DNA from 3 places in the Streptomyces sp. NPDC057307 genome. Region 1 is predicted to be linked to each of the others. Evidence: riboswitches for the same ligand, from Rfam matches in the RefSeq annotation. Region 1 holds a riboswitch; each other region holds the start of a gene.
The links. Region 1 has a riboswitch for cyclic di-AMP ahead of ACFUN8_RS02090 (transglycosylase family protein). Riboswitches for the same ligand answer to the same signal wherever they lie in the genome.

Region 1 (4,865 bases):
GGTTCGGTGCGTGTCGTCTGCGGAGGGGGCGTTTGCATACCTGCGTCGGTTTCCTTGATGTCTATCTGTCCGTCCGGTCGGCGTTGTCGACGCCGTCCAGGAGATTGGAGTACCAGGGCCGGTCGGCCGCGCCCTGGTCGGTGCGGCGCTCCTCGGCCGCCCGGGGGTCGGCCATGATGTAGCCGGTCTCCCCCGGCATCACGTAGTGCAGATGCTCGCGCGCCAGGCGCTGGACGTACGCGTCGTCCTGGAGGCGGGCCTTCTCGTCCCGCAGCTCCTCGACCCGCTGCGCCGCCTCACGCGTCAACTGCTCCTGCTCCGCGATGTCGCCGCGCTGCGACACGTACTGCCGCATCGGATAGGCGAGCGCCACGATCAGCGAGCAGACGACGAGCACGAGGAAGGCCGCGCGTCCGGTGAGCCGGGAGCGGCGGGCCTGCCTGCGGGTCTGCGAGCGGTAGACACGGGCGGCGGTCTGCTCGCCCAGGATCCTGATCTTGGTCGCGGTGGAGAACCGGTCCCGGTTCGCGGCCATGGTCCCGCCTCCCTGGAGGCCCGGCGGACCCCTCGTACCTCTGTACCGGCGTACTGCCTCTGTACGCGCGTACGTCCCCGGACACGGTACGGGACCGTGGCCGGGGACGGCCGTAGGACGGGCACGGTGGTCAGTCCTTCAAGAGGTCAGTCCTTGAAGCGGGGGAACGCGCTGCGGCCCGCGTACACCGCCGCGTCGTCGAGGATCTCCTCGATACGCAGCAGTTGGTTGTACTTGGCGACGCGCTCGGAGCGGGCCGGGGCGCCGGTCTTGATCTGGCCGCAGTTGGTGGCGACGGCCAGGTCGGCGATCGTGACGTCCTCGGTCTCGCCGGAACGGTGCGACATCATGCACTTGAAGCCGCTGCGCTGCGCCAGCTCGACGGCGTCCAGGGTCTCGGTCAGCGAACCGATCTGGTTGACCTTGACGAGCAGGGCGTTGGCCGAGCCCTCCTCGATGCCACGGGCCAGGCGCTCGGGGTTGGTGACGAAGAGGTCGTCGCCGACGATCTGGACCTTGGAGCCCAGCTTGTCGTTGAGGACCTTCCAGCCGGCCCAGTCGTCCTCGAAGAGCGGGTCCTCGATGGAGACCAGCGGGTACGAGGCGACAAGCTCCTCGTAGTACTCGGTCATCTCGGCGGCCGAGCGGGACTTGCCCTCGAACTCGTAGGAGCCGTCCTTGTAGAACTCGGAGGCCGCCACGTCGAGCGCGAGCGCGATGTCCTTGCCCGGGGCGTAGCCGGCTTCCTTGATGGCCACGAGGATCAGGTCGAGCGCGGCGCGGTTGGACTCCAGGTTCGGCGCGAAGCCGCCCTCGTCGCCGAGGCCCGTGGAGAGCCCCTTCTCCTTCAGGACCTTCTTCAGCGTGTGGTAGACCTCGGCGCCCCAGCGCAGGGCCTCGGAGAACGACTCGGCGCCGATCGGCGCGATCATGAACTCCTGGATGTCCACGTTGGAGTCGGCGTGCGACCCGCCGTTGAGGATGTTCATCATCGGAACGGGCAGCAGGTGCGCGTTCGGGCCGCCGAGGTAGCGGAACAGCGGCAGGTCCGAGGCTTCGGACGCGGCGTGCGCCACGGCCAGGGAGACACCGAGGATGGCGTTGGCGCCGAGCGAGGACTTGTCCGGCGTGGCGTCCAGGTCGAACATCGCCTGGTCGATGAGGCGCTGCTCGGTGGCGTCGTAGCCGACGAGCTCCGGGCCGATCTGCTCGATGACGGCGAGGACGGCCTTCTCGACACCCTTGCCCTGGTAGCGGTTCTGGTCACCGTCGCGGAGCTCGAGGGCCTCGAACGCACCGGTGGACGCACCGGAGGGGACAGCAGCACGGCCGGTGCTGCCGTCGTCGAGGCCGACCTCGACCTCGACCGTGGGGTTGCCTCGGGAGTCAAGGATTTCCCGGGCTACGACGACGTCGATGGACGGCACGAGCATCTCCTTCTGGGATGTGACGCGTGGAGTGCAGGGCCTCGTTGGCCTTGCGGCATGAGCCTAACCGGCTCCCGGTCGGCGGTCGGCAGATGCCCGCCCGCTGGGACGAAAAGAGTCCTGAATGCCCGTTCAGCCGCGAATGTCCTGGGGTCCGTGGACCGGCGGCCGGGCGGACCCGGGCGTCGTACCGCAGCACCTCGGACAGGGCCCGAGCCCCGTACCGCAGCACCTCGGACAGGGCCCGAGCCCCGGTACGGCGCGTCCGGGGGGAGTGAGGCGCGCCGTGCCGGGGCTCAGGGAGGGAAGGGTCAGCTCAGGTGGAGCTGCTGACCCGGGAAGATCTCGTCGGCGTTCTCGACGATGTCCTTGTTCAGGTCGAAGAGCTTCTTCCAGCCACCTTCGACCTTCTTGGCGTCCGCGATCTTGGAGAGCGTGTCGCCGGCCTTGACCTTGTACTCGCCGTCGCCCTTCTTGATCGGGCCGCGCGTCTCACTACGCGAGGCGGGCTGCTCCTGCGCGGCGCGCGGGGCGGACTCCTGCTTCGGGGCGGCCTTCGGGGCAGGGGCCTGCTGCTGGGCGCTGTCGTCCGAGCCGGCGTTGTTGGAGGCGTTGGACAGGCCGACACCACAGCTCGGCCAGGCACCCTTGCCCTGGCCCGCGAGGACCTTCTCGGCGATCTGTATCTGCTGCGACTTCGACGCCTGGTCGGCGCTGGAGGCGAAGGCGGTGCCGCCGTACGCGGCCCAGGTGGAGGGCGAGAACTGGAGGCCGCCGGAGTAGCCGTTGCCGGTGTTGATGGACCAGTTGCCGCCGGACTCGCACTGGGCGACGGCGTCCCACTCGGCGGTGGTGGCCGCGGAGGCGGAGGTGGCGCCGATCAGCGGGGCCGCGACAGCGGCACCGGTGATGCCGGCGAGCGTGGCGTAGCGGACGGCCTTGGAGGGGCGGCGGTGCTTGGCCTTGCCGGACTTGCTGGAAAACAGCATGCGAAATCTCCTCACCGACGCCTACGAGGTGAGCTGTCGGGTTCGGGCCAAGTGAGTTGCCCGGCCGTGCGACCCGGGAACGTCTTCACGTCCCCCTGCACACGGCTGCACCCCGAGCCGGCCGTACTGGCCGGCACTTACCTTTGGGTCCCCCGCTCCTGCCTTCGGCGCTTGACGCGACGACTACTCCCCCCGACCGACGGCAGGATTCGGCGTGACGGTCGACGGTGCCCGCGGTGCGAGCGGTTCAGACCGTAAACACAGACATCCCGGATGTTCAAAGAAGGAACATCCGGGATGATTCGCCCATCCCGCCCCGAGGAAACCTCTGTTTACGCAGGTCGGGACGGAAGCGAGGCGACGTGCCGGTCAGACCGCATCAGTTGGGACGAAGAGACCCTTGTCTCACTTGCGCAGATACGGACATAGACCGTTTAACTACCCCTACTTCGCGGTCAGATCGAGGCTCTGGCCCGGCAGGATCAGGTCGGCGTCGGAGCCCACGACCTCGCGGTTCGCCGCGTAGAGCGCGGACCAGCCGCCCTCCACCTTCTGCTCGTCGGCGATGGCCCACAGGTTGTCGCCGGCCTGGACGGTGTACGAGCCGTCGGCGGCGGCCGTGTCCTCGGCGGCGGTGTCACCGTTACGTGCCGAACCGTCACCCCGCGAGGCATGACGGCCACTTTCACGCTCTTCGTCCGCGTTGCCCGTCTTGCCTGCTTCGGTCGACCCGTCGGTGGCGCCCGTTCCGGCGTCCGCCTCGCCGCGGTGCTTGCCGGTGCCCTGGCCGGCGTCGGCCTCGGTGCCGGGCTCCGCGCTCGGCGTCGTACCGGACCCGGTACCCGACTCCGTACTCGACTCCGTACTCGGCTCCGCGCTGGGCTTCTCGCCACCGGAGGCCGAATCACGGCCGAACTGCCCGGACGACGGCGTCGACTCGGGAGCGGGCGGCAGCACGGCCTCCTCGCTCGACTCGGGCGCGGGCTCCGCGGACGTCTCGGGCTGCTGGGTGGCGTCGCCGGAGGGCTCGCCATCCGGCGACGCACCGTCGTCCGCCGTGAGCCCGGTGACCAGCGCGCAGGTCGGCCACGCGGTCGGCCCCTGCGCGTCGAGGATCTTCTCGGCCACGGCTATCTGCTGGCTGCGGCTGGCCTGGTCGGCGGTGGGCGCGTACGCCGTACCGCCGAAGTCGGCCCAGGTCTCCTGGGCGATCTGGAGCCCGCCGTAGTGCCCGTTGCCGAAGTCGGCGCTCCACATGCCGCCGCTCTCGCACTCGGCGACACGGTCCCAGGTGGCGGCGTCGGCCGCGCTGGCGCCGGTCGCGCCGAGCAGCGGGATGGCGATCGCCGAGCCTGTCACCCCTGCCGCGACGACGAGGGCGGGGGCTTGACGGGGCCGACGGTGCCGGCCGTTCCCGGAGCGCATGCGATTGCCTTCCGTGAGACTGCTGAAACGTGAATCCCGAACACGGGTTCCGAACGTGAATTCCGAACAGGTGACTGCTGGGACGGTCGTGAACGTAGCCGTACTCCAACGTCTGTCACAAGTCGATACAGCGGAGATCACGTGAAAGTCACAGTGTTGACGATCACTCAGTCACGCACCGCTGTGAACTGCACCGGGAGCGTACGCAGTCCACGCATGATGAGCCCGCCACGCCACCGCAAATCGGATGGATCGACCGCAAGTCGCAAGTCGGGCAGGCGGGTCAGGAGTGTCCCGAGCGCGGCCTGTCCTTCCAGGCGGGCGAGCGGTGCGCCGAGACAGTAGTGGATGCCGTGGCCGTATCCGAGGTGTTTGTTGTCACTCCGCGACAGATCGAGCCGGTCCGGATCGGCGAACCGCTCCGGGTCGCGGTCGGCGGCGGCCAGTACGACGAGGACGGGGTCGCCCACCGCGACGCTCTGCCCGCCG
Region 2 (4,865 bases), on a different contig from region 1:
CCTGCGCACCCATCTCGCGCTGCTCGAACAGGAGCGCGCGCGGGTGGGACGTCTGATCGCGTCGGTGCGGACCACTCTCCACAAGACCGAGAGGGGAGAACAGCTCATGGCCGAGGAAATTCTCGACGGCTTCGATCACACCCGTTACGAGGGGGAGGTGACGGAGCGATGGGGCCGGGAGGCGTACGAGCAGGGGGACCGCTGGTGGCGGTCGCTGAGCGAGAGCGAGCGCCGGGAGTTCATGGACCGGCACGAGAACATCGCCCGCGACTGGGGGCGGGCCAAGAAGGACGGTCTCGCCGCCGACAGCGATCAGGCACAGGCCATCGCCGCCCGGCACTGCGAGTGGCTGTCGAGCACCACGAGCCCTTCCAGGTCGTACGTCATCGGCGTCACCGCGATGTACGTCGACGACGCGCGCTTCGGCCGTAACTACGACAAGTACGCGGAGGGCGCGGCCGTCCTCGTACGGGACGCGATGAAGGTGTACGCCGAGCGCCATCTCACCGACTGACGGGTTCGCTGCGCCTCGATTTCCAGGCGCCCGACCGCCCCGCTCCCGCCCCGCTCCCGCCCCGCCACAGGTCACCGCACTGGCCCACCGATAGCCCAGTCGGTCGACGGCGGGTAGCCGCCCGGCGCGTGAGGGGCCAGCCTAGGGAGGGCGCGGTACCGTCCGCAGCCGTCGACGGACCGGGCAGGAGACCACTGGTGGGGCAGAGAGACAGCGGAGACGACGGGACGGCGGGCGGCGGCGGGGACGACGGCCGCCGTCCCGCCGAGAGTGCTGTCCGCCGCCCCGGCCTGGCCGGCAGGCTCCGCGGTCTCGGCAACAGCGCCCGGCGCGGGATCCGCCGGGGCTTCGAGCGCGCCGACGCCGGCTTCCGCCGGGCGGACTCCCGCCCGGCCGCCCCGGTCCCGCCGGCCTTCGACCCGGACGATCCCACCTGGGACGGCCGGTCCTCCGCCGACAAGCACCCCGCGGGCTTCGGTCCCGACGACCCCCGTCCGGCCGGGCGAGGACGCGGCCGGCACGCCGCCCGGCCGGCGCATCCGATCGTGGAGATCCTGCCCGGCCTGATCATCGTGGCGGGGATCGTCCTGGACCAGACGACCCCGACGGCCATCACCGCTTCCCCGCTCTACGCGGCGGCGCCGCTGGTCGCCGCCCCGTTCTTCTCGTTCCTGCGCACCCTCGTCATCGGCATCCTGGCCACCGCCGCCGTCGTCGGGCTGCACTTCCTCAACGACACGGTGGACGCGGTCGAGACGGTCACCGAGTCGCTGACCGTCTTCACGGTCTCCGTGCTGGCGCTGGCCATCAACGGAGTCGTACGCCGCAGCGGCGAACGCCTGGCCTCGGCGCGCGTCATCGCCGAGGCCGCCCAGCGGGCCGTCCTGCCGACGCCCGCCGCCCGGATCGGCGGGCTCCATATCGCCGCGCGCTACGAGGCGGCGGAGGAGGGGGCGTTCATCGGCGGTGACCTGTTCGCCGTCCAGGACACGGAGTACGGGGTACGGCTGGTGGTCGGCGACGTACGCGGCAAGGGCATGGGCGCCGTCGAGACCGTGGCCGTCGTCATCGGCGCCTTCCGCGAGGCCGCCGAGCAGGAGCGGTCGCTCGAAGGGGTCGCGCAACGGCTGGAGCGGGCGCTGGCCCGCGAAGGCACCCGGCGGGACGGGATCGACCTGTTCGAGGGTTTCACCACCGCCGTACTCGCCGAGATCCCGCACGTCGAGGGCATGGTGCGCGTGGTCAACCGCGGGCACCCGGAGCCGCTGCTGCTCGCCCCCGACGGCGGGCTGACCGTGCTGTCCCCCGCCGATCCGGCGCTGCCGCTCGGGATGGGCGAGCTGGGGACCTGGCCGGACCGCGCGGACGAGGTCCCGTACGAGTCCGGGGCGACACTGCTCCTCTACACGGACGGGCTCACCGAGGCGCGCAACGCGGCGGGCGTCTTCTACAACCCGCGCGAACGGCTCGCGGGACGGATCTTCCCCGGCCCCGACGAACTGCTCGACGCGATCGTCGGGGACGTACGGCTGCACACCGGCGGCGGCAGTACGGACGACATGGCGCTGCTGGCCGTCAGCCGGCCCACCCCGCGACAGCCGGAGCGGCGCCGGACGATGCCGGTCGTGCCGTGACTCGATCGCGTCGCGACCCGTCCTGGCCGGACGGGACACGGCGTGCCGTGCGGCGCCATCTCGCCCGCCACGCTGCGTAGTTGAAGTGCACCACTCCGCATAACATTTGACGCACCGTCAGTTCGAGTGTGTGATCGCACACGATCCGAAGGGCGATCAACTCGCCCGATTCCACCCGCTTGTGTCCCGGTTGGTCCAGGCCGCGTCCGCTAACGATCACCCGGAACAGCTTGGAATAAGCCCCGGTCGTCTATTAACGTTCGATAACGCAGCGCGGTTGTCCCAGCCGTCGAAGAGACGGCACCGTGCGCACGCGCCGAATTCCGCAAGGAAACCGGGGAACCACCAATTGGGGTGAATCGGGCGTCTCTTGCTGCCTCGTGCGGCGAAAAACGCTCGTAGGAGACCTTCCTGCTCCGAACCCGTCAGCTAACCCGGTAGGCGAGAAGGAAGGAAAGGAGAGCGCCCCAGTGGCGTCCAACAGGCCTGCCCCCGAAGCCTCAGCCCCGGTCCATTTCGGTCCCGGGAGCCGGTTCGCCGGTACCGATCGCACCGACGACGAGGCGAACAAGGGCTGGGAGGAGTGGAATCCCACCGCGGACTCCATCCGTCCCGTACGCGGCAAACACCGTGTCGCCAAGCAGCGCAACGCTCTCGCCCGCAGCTCCACGGTCCTCGGAGTAGGCGTCATCGCCGCGGTCGGCGCGGGAGGCATAGCCTCCGCGCAGGACAAGCCAGCGGTCTCGATATCACTTCCCGACGCGCTCTCGGACAGTTTCCCCGACGCCAAGTCTCTTCCCGGTGTCGGGTCTTTCATGTCCGACGGCGACGACAAGAACGACGAGACGCCCTCTCCGCTCACCACGGCCGGCCTCACCGCGGCCGACGCCCAGCAGGGCACCACCGACTCCGGCGAGGCGCTGCGCGCCCGCATCCTGCAGCAGGCGGAGCAGCAGCAGGCCGAGGCCGACGCCGTCCAGAAGGCGAGCGCCGAGACGGCCGCCGCCGAGAAGGCCGCGGCCGAGGCGAAGAAGCAGCAGACCGACGCCGAGGAGAAGGCCGCCGAGGAGAAGCGCAAGGCGAAGGAGGCGGCCGAGCGCAAGGCCGAGAAGGAGCGCCTGGAGAAGCTGGCCGCCAGTTTCTCGCTCCCCACCTCGTCGTACACGCTCACCTCGACGTACGGCCAGAGCGGCTCCATGTGGTCCTCCGGCCAGCACACCGGCCTGGACTTCGCCGCCCCCACGGGCACGCCCGCCAAGGCCGTCCACAGCGCGACCGTCAAGTCGGCCGGCTGGTCGGGGTCGTACGGCTACCGCGTGGTGCTGGAGCTGGACGACGGCACGGAGATCTGGTACGCCCACCTGTCCTCGATGACCGTCGCCGCCGGCCAGAAGGTCACCACCGGCGAGACCGTCGGACGCGTGGGGGCCACCGGCAACGTCACCGGCCCGCACCTGCACCTCGAGGTGCACACCGCGGGCGGCAGCGGGATCGACCCGCTGAGCTGGCTCCGCAGCAAGGGACTCACTCCTTGATACGGGCCGAGCCTCAGGGCAGGTCCTAGCTCCGATACGGGTTGTAGCCGCCGTAGTCGATGTACGGCGGCGGAGTCCACACCCGCCCCGTCGCCCGCGCCGCGTACGCCAGCGCGGGCGACGCCATGTCCCGGCGCTGCCACATGTGGTGCAGCAGCTCCTGCTCGCGCTCGGCGAAGTCCGGGTCCGCCGCGCCGCGGCCCGCCCGGTGGCGCAGGAACGCGAGGGCGGTCGCGAACGCCTGGTACTCGCGGACCGTGCGGGCCGCCGCCGACCCGTACGTACGGCCCGCGACATCGCGCGCCGCCGAGCGCGCCCGCATCGAGGACAGCGCGAGCGGTTCGGTCTCGCCGAGCCAGCCGGCCGCCGCGTACGCGGGCAACTCGGCCGAGACCGTGCGCAGTTCGCGCTGCCGGCTCCAGATCGCCAGCCAGGTGAGCAGGGCGAAGGCGGGGACCATGAAGGCCGCGTACACCGCGTAGAAGCCGTACGGGCCGAACAGCGACGAGGAGCCGTTCCACAGCGCGTGCGTGCCCATGGCGAGCGTGAGGCCGAGCACCGGCAGCAGCCAACGGCGCACGCGCCGGCGGCGGGAGGTCAGGGCCGCGAGGCCGAAGCCGATGCCCGTGAGGACCGTGAAGAGCGGATGGGCGAACGGCGACATCACCACCCGTACGAAGAAGGTCGCCGCGGTCACGGAGGCGAGGCCCGAGTTGCCGATCTGCTGGTCCTCGCCGAAGGCGTTGCCGAGATAGAGGATGTTCTCGGTGAAGGCGAAGCCGGTCGCGGTGAAGCCGGCGACGACGACCCCGTCGACGAGACCGGTGAACGACTTCCGCCGGAAGAGGAAGATCAGCAGGATCGCGGCGGCCTTCGCGCTCTCCTCGACGATCGGCGCCACCACCGTGGCCCCCAGGGACTCCGCGCCGGTGGGGTCGGCGGTGGCGGTGGCTATCCACTGGGTCGCGAAGGAGTTCGCCGTGATCGCCACGAGGGCGGCCGCACACGCGCCCCAGGCGAAGGCGAAGATCAGATTCCGCCAGGGCCCCGGCTCGACCCGGTCCAGCCAGCGGAAGGCCGCCATCAGCAGCGGCACGGGCAGGGTCGCCAGACCGAGACCGACGAGAAACCCCTGCGTACCGGTCTGTTCCCGGACGAGCGACAGGATCAGCAGGCCGCAGA
Region 3 (4,865 bases), on a different contig from region 1:
TCGCCTGGGTCGAGAAGTACTTCGGCTCGATCCCCGGCCACGACGGCAAGCAGCCGCCGCGCGACGGCTCGCTGCCCGACACCATCGGCGAGCAGCTTCGCGAGGAGATCCACGAGGACGTCCCGGCGCGCGCGCTGATGGCCGCCTACCGGCTGCCGCAGGACGGCACCCGCGAGGCCGACGCCGCCGACCTGGCGCTCACCGTCCTCGGCGGCGGCGAGTCCTCCCGCCTCCACAACCGCCTGGTGCGCCGCGACCGTACGGCCGTCGCCGCCGGATTCGGGCTGCTGCGCCTCGCCGGCGCGCCCTCGCTCGGCTGGCTGGACGTGAAGACGTCCGGCGGCGTCGAGGTCCCGCAGATCGAGGCCGCGGTCGACGAGGAGCTGGCCCGGTTCGCGGCCGAGGGCCCCACGGCCGAGGAAATGGAGCGCGCCCAGGCCCAGTTGGAGCGCGAATGGCTCGACCGGCTCGGTACGGTCGCGGGCCGCGCGGACGAACTGTGCCGGTTCGCGGTGCTGTTCGGCGACCCGCAGCTGGCGCTCACCGCCGTCCAGCGGGTGCTGGACGTCACGGCCGACGAGGTGCGCGCGGTGGCCGAGGCCCGGCTGCGCCCGGACAACAGGGCGGTGCTGGTCTACGAGCCGACGACCGCCGACGACGAGGACGCCGCCTCCGACGAGATCACCGACGAGCACGAGGGGGCGGACCAGTGACCGACGCTGCCGTGACCATGGAGTTCCACCCGCAGCCGACGGCCGGAGAGGCCAGGCCCTGGGCGTTTCCCGCGCCCGAGCGCGGCGCGCTGCCCAACGGACTGACGGTGCTGCGCTGCCACCGCCCCGGCCAGCAGGTGGTGGCCGTCGAGATCTCCCTGGCCGCTCCGCTGGAGGCGGAGCCCGAGGGACTGGACGGCGTCGCCACGATCATGGCCCGCGCGCTGTCCGAGGGCACCGACAAGCACACCGCCGAGGAGTTCGCCGCCGAGCTGGAGCGCTGCGGCGCCACCCTCGACGCGCACGCCGACCACCCCGGCGTCCGGGTCTCCCTGGAGGTCCCGGTCTCCCGGCTGCCCAAGGCGCTCGGACTGCTCGCCGACGCCCTGCGCGCGCCGCTGTTCTCGGAGAGCGAGGTCGGCCGGCTCGTCACGAACCGGCTGGACGAGATCCCGCACGAGCAGGCCAACCCGGCCCGCCGCGCGGCCAAGCAGCTCTCCAAGGAGCTGTTCCCGGTCACCTCGCGCATGTCGCGTCCGCGCCAGGGCACCGAGGAGACCGTCGGACGCATCGACGCGAAGGGCGTCCGCGCCTTCTACGACGCGCATGTCCGCCCGGCCACCGCCACTGCGGTGATCGTCGGCGACCTCACCGGCGTGGACGTCGACGCGCTGCTCGCCGAGACCCTCGGTGACTGGACGGGCGACACCTCGGAGCCGCGCCCCGTGCCGCCGGTGACGGCCGACGACACCGGCCGTGTGGTCATCGTGGACCGGCCCGGAGCCGTACAGACCCAGCTCCTGATCGGCCGGGTCGGTCCCGACCGGCACGACCGCGTCTGGCCGGCCCAGGTGCTCGGCACGTACTGCCTGGGCGGCACGCTCACCTCCCGGCTCGACCGGGTGCTGCGCGAGGAGAAGGGCTACACGTACGGCGTGCGGTCCTTCGCGCAGGTGCTGCGCTCCGACCCGCACGGCACGGGCGCCTCCATGCTCGCCATCAGCGGCTCCGTGGACACCGAGTCGACCGGGCCCGCGCTGGACGACCTGTGGAAGGTCCTGCGCACGCTCGCGGCCGAAGGGCTGACGGACGCCGAGCGCGAGACGGCCGTGCAGAATCTGGTCGGCGTCGCGCCGCTGAAGTACGAGACGGCCGCGTCCGTCGCGGACACGCTCGCCGACCAGGTCGAGCAGCACCTCCCGGACGACTTCCAGGCGCAGCTGTACGCGCGCCTGGCCGAGACCGGCACGGTCGAGGCGACGGCCGCCGTCGTCAGCGCCTTCCCGGGCGACCGGCTGGTCACGGTGCTCGTCGGGGACGCCTCGGTGATCCGGGAGCCGATCGAGGCCCTGGGGATCGGCGAGGTGAAGGTCGTCACCGGCTGAGGCCGATGACGACGACGACCGCCCGTCGGCTCGGTGCGGACGTCCGATCAGCACGGACAAAGGGAACCCCGGTGACGAACCAGTCGCCGGGGTTCCCCGCTATGTCCGCATTCATGAGGAGGTTGCCTGAATGCCCTGTGGCGTGCGCTACAAAAGGGCCTGTCTGTTTGGTGATTGAAAGATGACCCCTTTAGCGTCGGTCCGGCTGTTCGCCAGAGCCCGCCGCATCCGCGGCACCGGACAGCCATCGCCGAGTCCCCGTCAGGCGCGAGCCTGGGGAGCCGGGGACCCAATCATGTCCCTGGGGTGAATCGGGGGCCTTCGCGTGATCCGCGGAGGAGCCCGTAGGAGACCTTCCTGCTCCGAACCCGTCAGCTAACCCGGTAGGCGAGAAGGAAGGAAAGGACCAGCCACTTCATGGCGTTCACCCGTGCCACCGGGAAGCACCGTGCCCCGAGCCGAATGACGCGCCGAGGCGCGAACTTCGCCGGAGTCGCGACTCTCACCGCCGCCGGTGTCATCGGCACCCTCGGATCCCCGGCGCTCGCCGCCGACATGGAGGCGGCCGTCGCCCAGGACACCGCTCCGGTCACCCCGGCCCGCGCCATCGTCATCGACGACTCCCTCGCCGCGACGATCGACGCCCAGGCCGACGCCCAGCATCTGGCCGCCCAGAAGGCCGCGGCGGCGAAGGCGCGGGCGGAGGCCGCTGCCCGCGCCAAGGCCGAGGCGAAGCGCAAGGCGGAGGCCCGCGCGAAGGAACTGCGCGAGGCCAAGGAGCGCGCGGCACGGGCCGCGGAGCGCGAGCGCCTCAACTCCTACCAACTCCCCGTCGCCGGCTCCCCGGTCACCACCGGCTACCAGACCGGCGGCGCGCTCTGGTCCTCCGGCAGCCACTCCGGCGTCGACTTCCGCGCGGCGTCCGGCACTTCGGTCGTGGCCGTCGGCGCGGGCACCGTCGTGGAGGCCGGCTGGGGCGGCGCGTACGGCAACAACGTCGTCATCCGCATGAACGACGGCACGTACACCCAGTACGGACACCTCTCCTCGATCGGCGTCACCGTCGGCCAGAGCGTCACGCCGGGCGCGCCGATCGCGCTCTCGGGCTCGACCGGCAACTCGACCGGCCCGCACCTGCACTTCGAGGCGCGGACGAGCGCGGAGTACGGCTCCGACATCGACCCCGTCGCGTACCTGCGCGCGCACGGCGTCAGCGTCTGACTCTCTACGCGCGGAGAACGCGACCATGCGCGGAGACACGACTGCGCGCGGAGACATGACGAAGGCCCCGGCGTCCTGCCGGGGCCTTCGTCGTGCGTGTGCGATTCAGCGCGTGTGCGGCTCGGCGCGTGTGCGATTCGGTGCGTGTGCGGTTCAGACGGTCTCGGGCAGCTCGTCCAGACCCTCGGCGACCAGCTTCGCCAGCCGGTCCAGCGCGGCGTCCGCGCCGTCCGCGTCGGAGAACAGGACGATCTCCTCGCCGCCCTGCGCGCCCAGTCCCAGCACGGCGAGCATCGACGCCGCGTTGACCGGGCTGCCGTCGGCCTTGGCGATCGTCACGGGAACGCCGGAGGCCGTGGCGGCACGGACGAAGATGGAGGCGGGACGGGCGTGCAGGCCCTCGGCCCAGCCGACGTTGACGCGGCGCTCAGCCATGGTGTTGCCCTTCAAAGTCACAGTTGTTGTCTAGACCAGTGTCTCATGTGCCCCGTAACGGACCGATGAGGCACCCCCAGCCTGCCCCGGCCGCGCAGCCGCCGCTACCGGTGCGCGCGCCGTAGGCTCTCCCCATGACGCCGCCGTCACAGCACGCGTACCCCGCTCACTGGGAAGCAGACGTGGTCCTGCGCGACGGGGGCACCGCCCGCGTCCGGCCCATCACCACCGACGACGCCGAGCGGCTGGTCAGCTTCTACGAACAGGTCTCCGACGAGTCGAAGTACTACCGCTTCTTCGCGCCCTACCCCCGGCTCTCCGACAAGGACGTCTACCGGTTCACCCACCACGACTACGTGGACCGGGTGGGCCTCGCCGTCACCGTCGGCGGCGAGTTCGTCGCCACCGTCCGCTACGACCGCATCGACGGCCGGGGCATGCCCGCCTCCGCCCCGGCCGACGAGGCCGAGGTCGCCTTCCTCGTCCAGGACGCGCACCAGGGGCGCGGGATCGCCTCCGCGCTCCTCGAACACATCGCCGCGGTGGCGCGCGAGCGCGGGATCCGGCGCTTCGCGGCGGAGGTGCTGCCCGCCAACAACAAGATGATCAAGGTGTTCCGGGACGCCGGGTTCACCCAGAAACGCAACTTCGAGGACGGCTCGGTCCGCCTCGTCCTCGACCTCGAACCGACCGCGGAGTCCCTCGCCGTCCAGCGGGGCCGCGAGCAGCGCGCCGAGGCGCGCTCGGTGCAGCGGCTCCTCGGCCCGTCGTCCGTGGCCGTCGTCGGCGCCGGACGCACGGCGGGCGGCGTGGGACGGGCGGTGCTGCGCAATCTGCTCGACGGGGGTTTCACGGGGCGTACGTACGCGGTGAATCTGGCCCTGCCCCCGGAACTGGCCGAGATCGACGGCGTCCCCGCCGTACGCTCCCTCGCGGAGATCCGGGAACCCGTCGATCTCGCGATCGTCGCCGTGCCCGCCGAGCGGGTGCCCGAAGTCGTCGCCGACTGCGGCGAACACGGCGTCCAGGGCCTGGTCGTCCTGTCCGCCGGATACGCGGAGAGCGGGCCCGTCGGCCGGGAGCGGCAGCGCGCGCTGGTGCGGCAGGCGCG

Region 2: another riboswitch for cyclic di-AMP. It lies ahead of ACFUN8_RS10335 (M23 family metallopeptidase); the one in region 1 lies ahead of ACFUN8_RS02090 (transglycosylase family protein).
Region 3: another riboswitch for cyclic di-AMP. It lies ahead of ACFUN8_RS32690 (M23 family metallopeptidase); the one in region 1 lies ahead of ACFUN8_RS02090 (transglycosylase family protein).

Annotation. Positions count from the first base shown of each region.
Region 1 is NZ_JBHUZM010000003.1:60,309-65,173, forward strand. Features, by position in the region: gene ACFUN8_RS02075 (DUF501 domain-containing protein) at 1-38, opposite strand, end outside; gene ACFUN8_RS02080 (septum formation initiator family protein) at 62-535, opposite strand; gene eno (phosphopyruvate hydratase) at 682-1,968, opposite strand; gene ACFUN8_RS02090 (transglycosylase family protein) at 2,274-2,951, opposite strand; cyclic di-AMP (ydaO/yuaA leader) riboswitch at 2,955-3,131, opposite strand; gene ACFUN8_RS02095 (transglycosylase family protein) at 3,396-4,376, opposite strand; gene ACFUN8_RS02100 (cytochrome P450) at 4,544-4,865, opposite strand, start outside.
Region 2 is NZ_JBHUZM010000019.1:16,461-21,325, reverse strand. Features, by position in the region: gene ACFUN8_RS10345 (MerR family transcriptional regulator) at 1-514, shown strand, start outside; gene ACFUN8_RS10340 (PP2C family protein-serine/threonine phosphatase) at 1,057-2,148, shown strand; cyclic di-AMP (ydaO/yuaA leader) riboswitch at 2,453-2,607, shown strand; gene ACFUN8_RS10335 (M23 family metallopeptidase) at 2,619-3,683, shown strand; gene ACFUN8_RS10330 (PrsW family intramembrane metalloprotease) at 3,709-4,865, opposite strand, start outside.
Region 3 is NZ_JBHUZM010000160.1:4,610-9,474, forward strand. Features, by position in the region: gene ACFUN8_RS32680 (M16 family metallopeptidase) at 1-713, shown strand, start outside; gene ACFUN8_RS32685 (M16 family metallopeptidase) at 731-2,098, shown strand; cyclic di-AMP (ydaO/yuaA leader) riboswitch at 2,337-2,503, shown strand; gene ACFUN8_RS32690 (M23 family metallopeptidase) at 2,516-3,319, shown strand; gene ACFUN8_RS32695 (HPr family phosphocarrier protein) at 3,473-3,754, opposite strand; gene ACFUN8_RS32700 (GNAT family N-acetyltransferase) at 3,889-4,865, shown strand, end outside.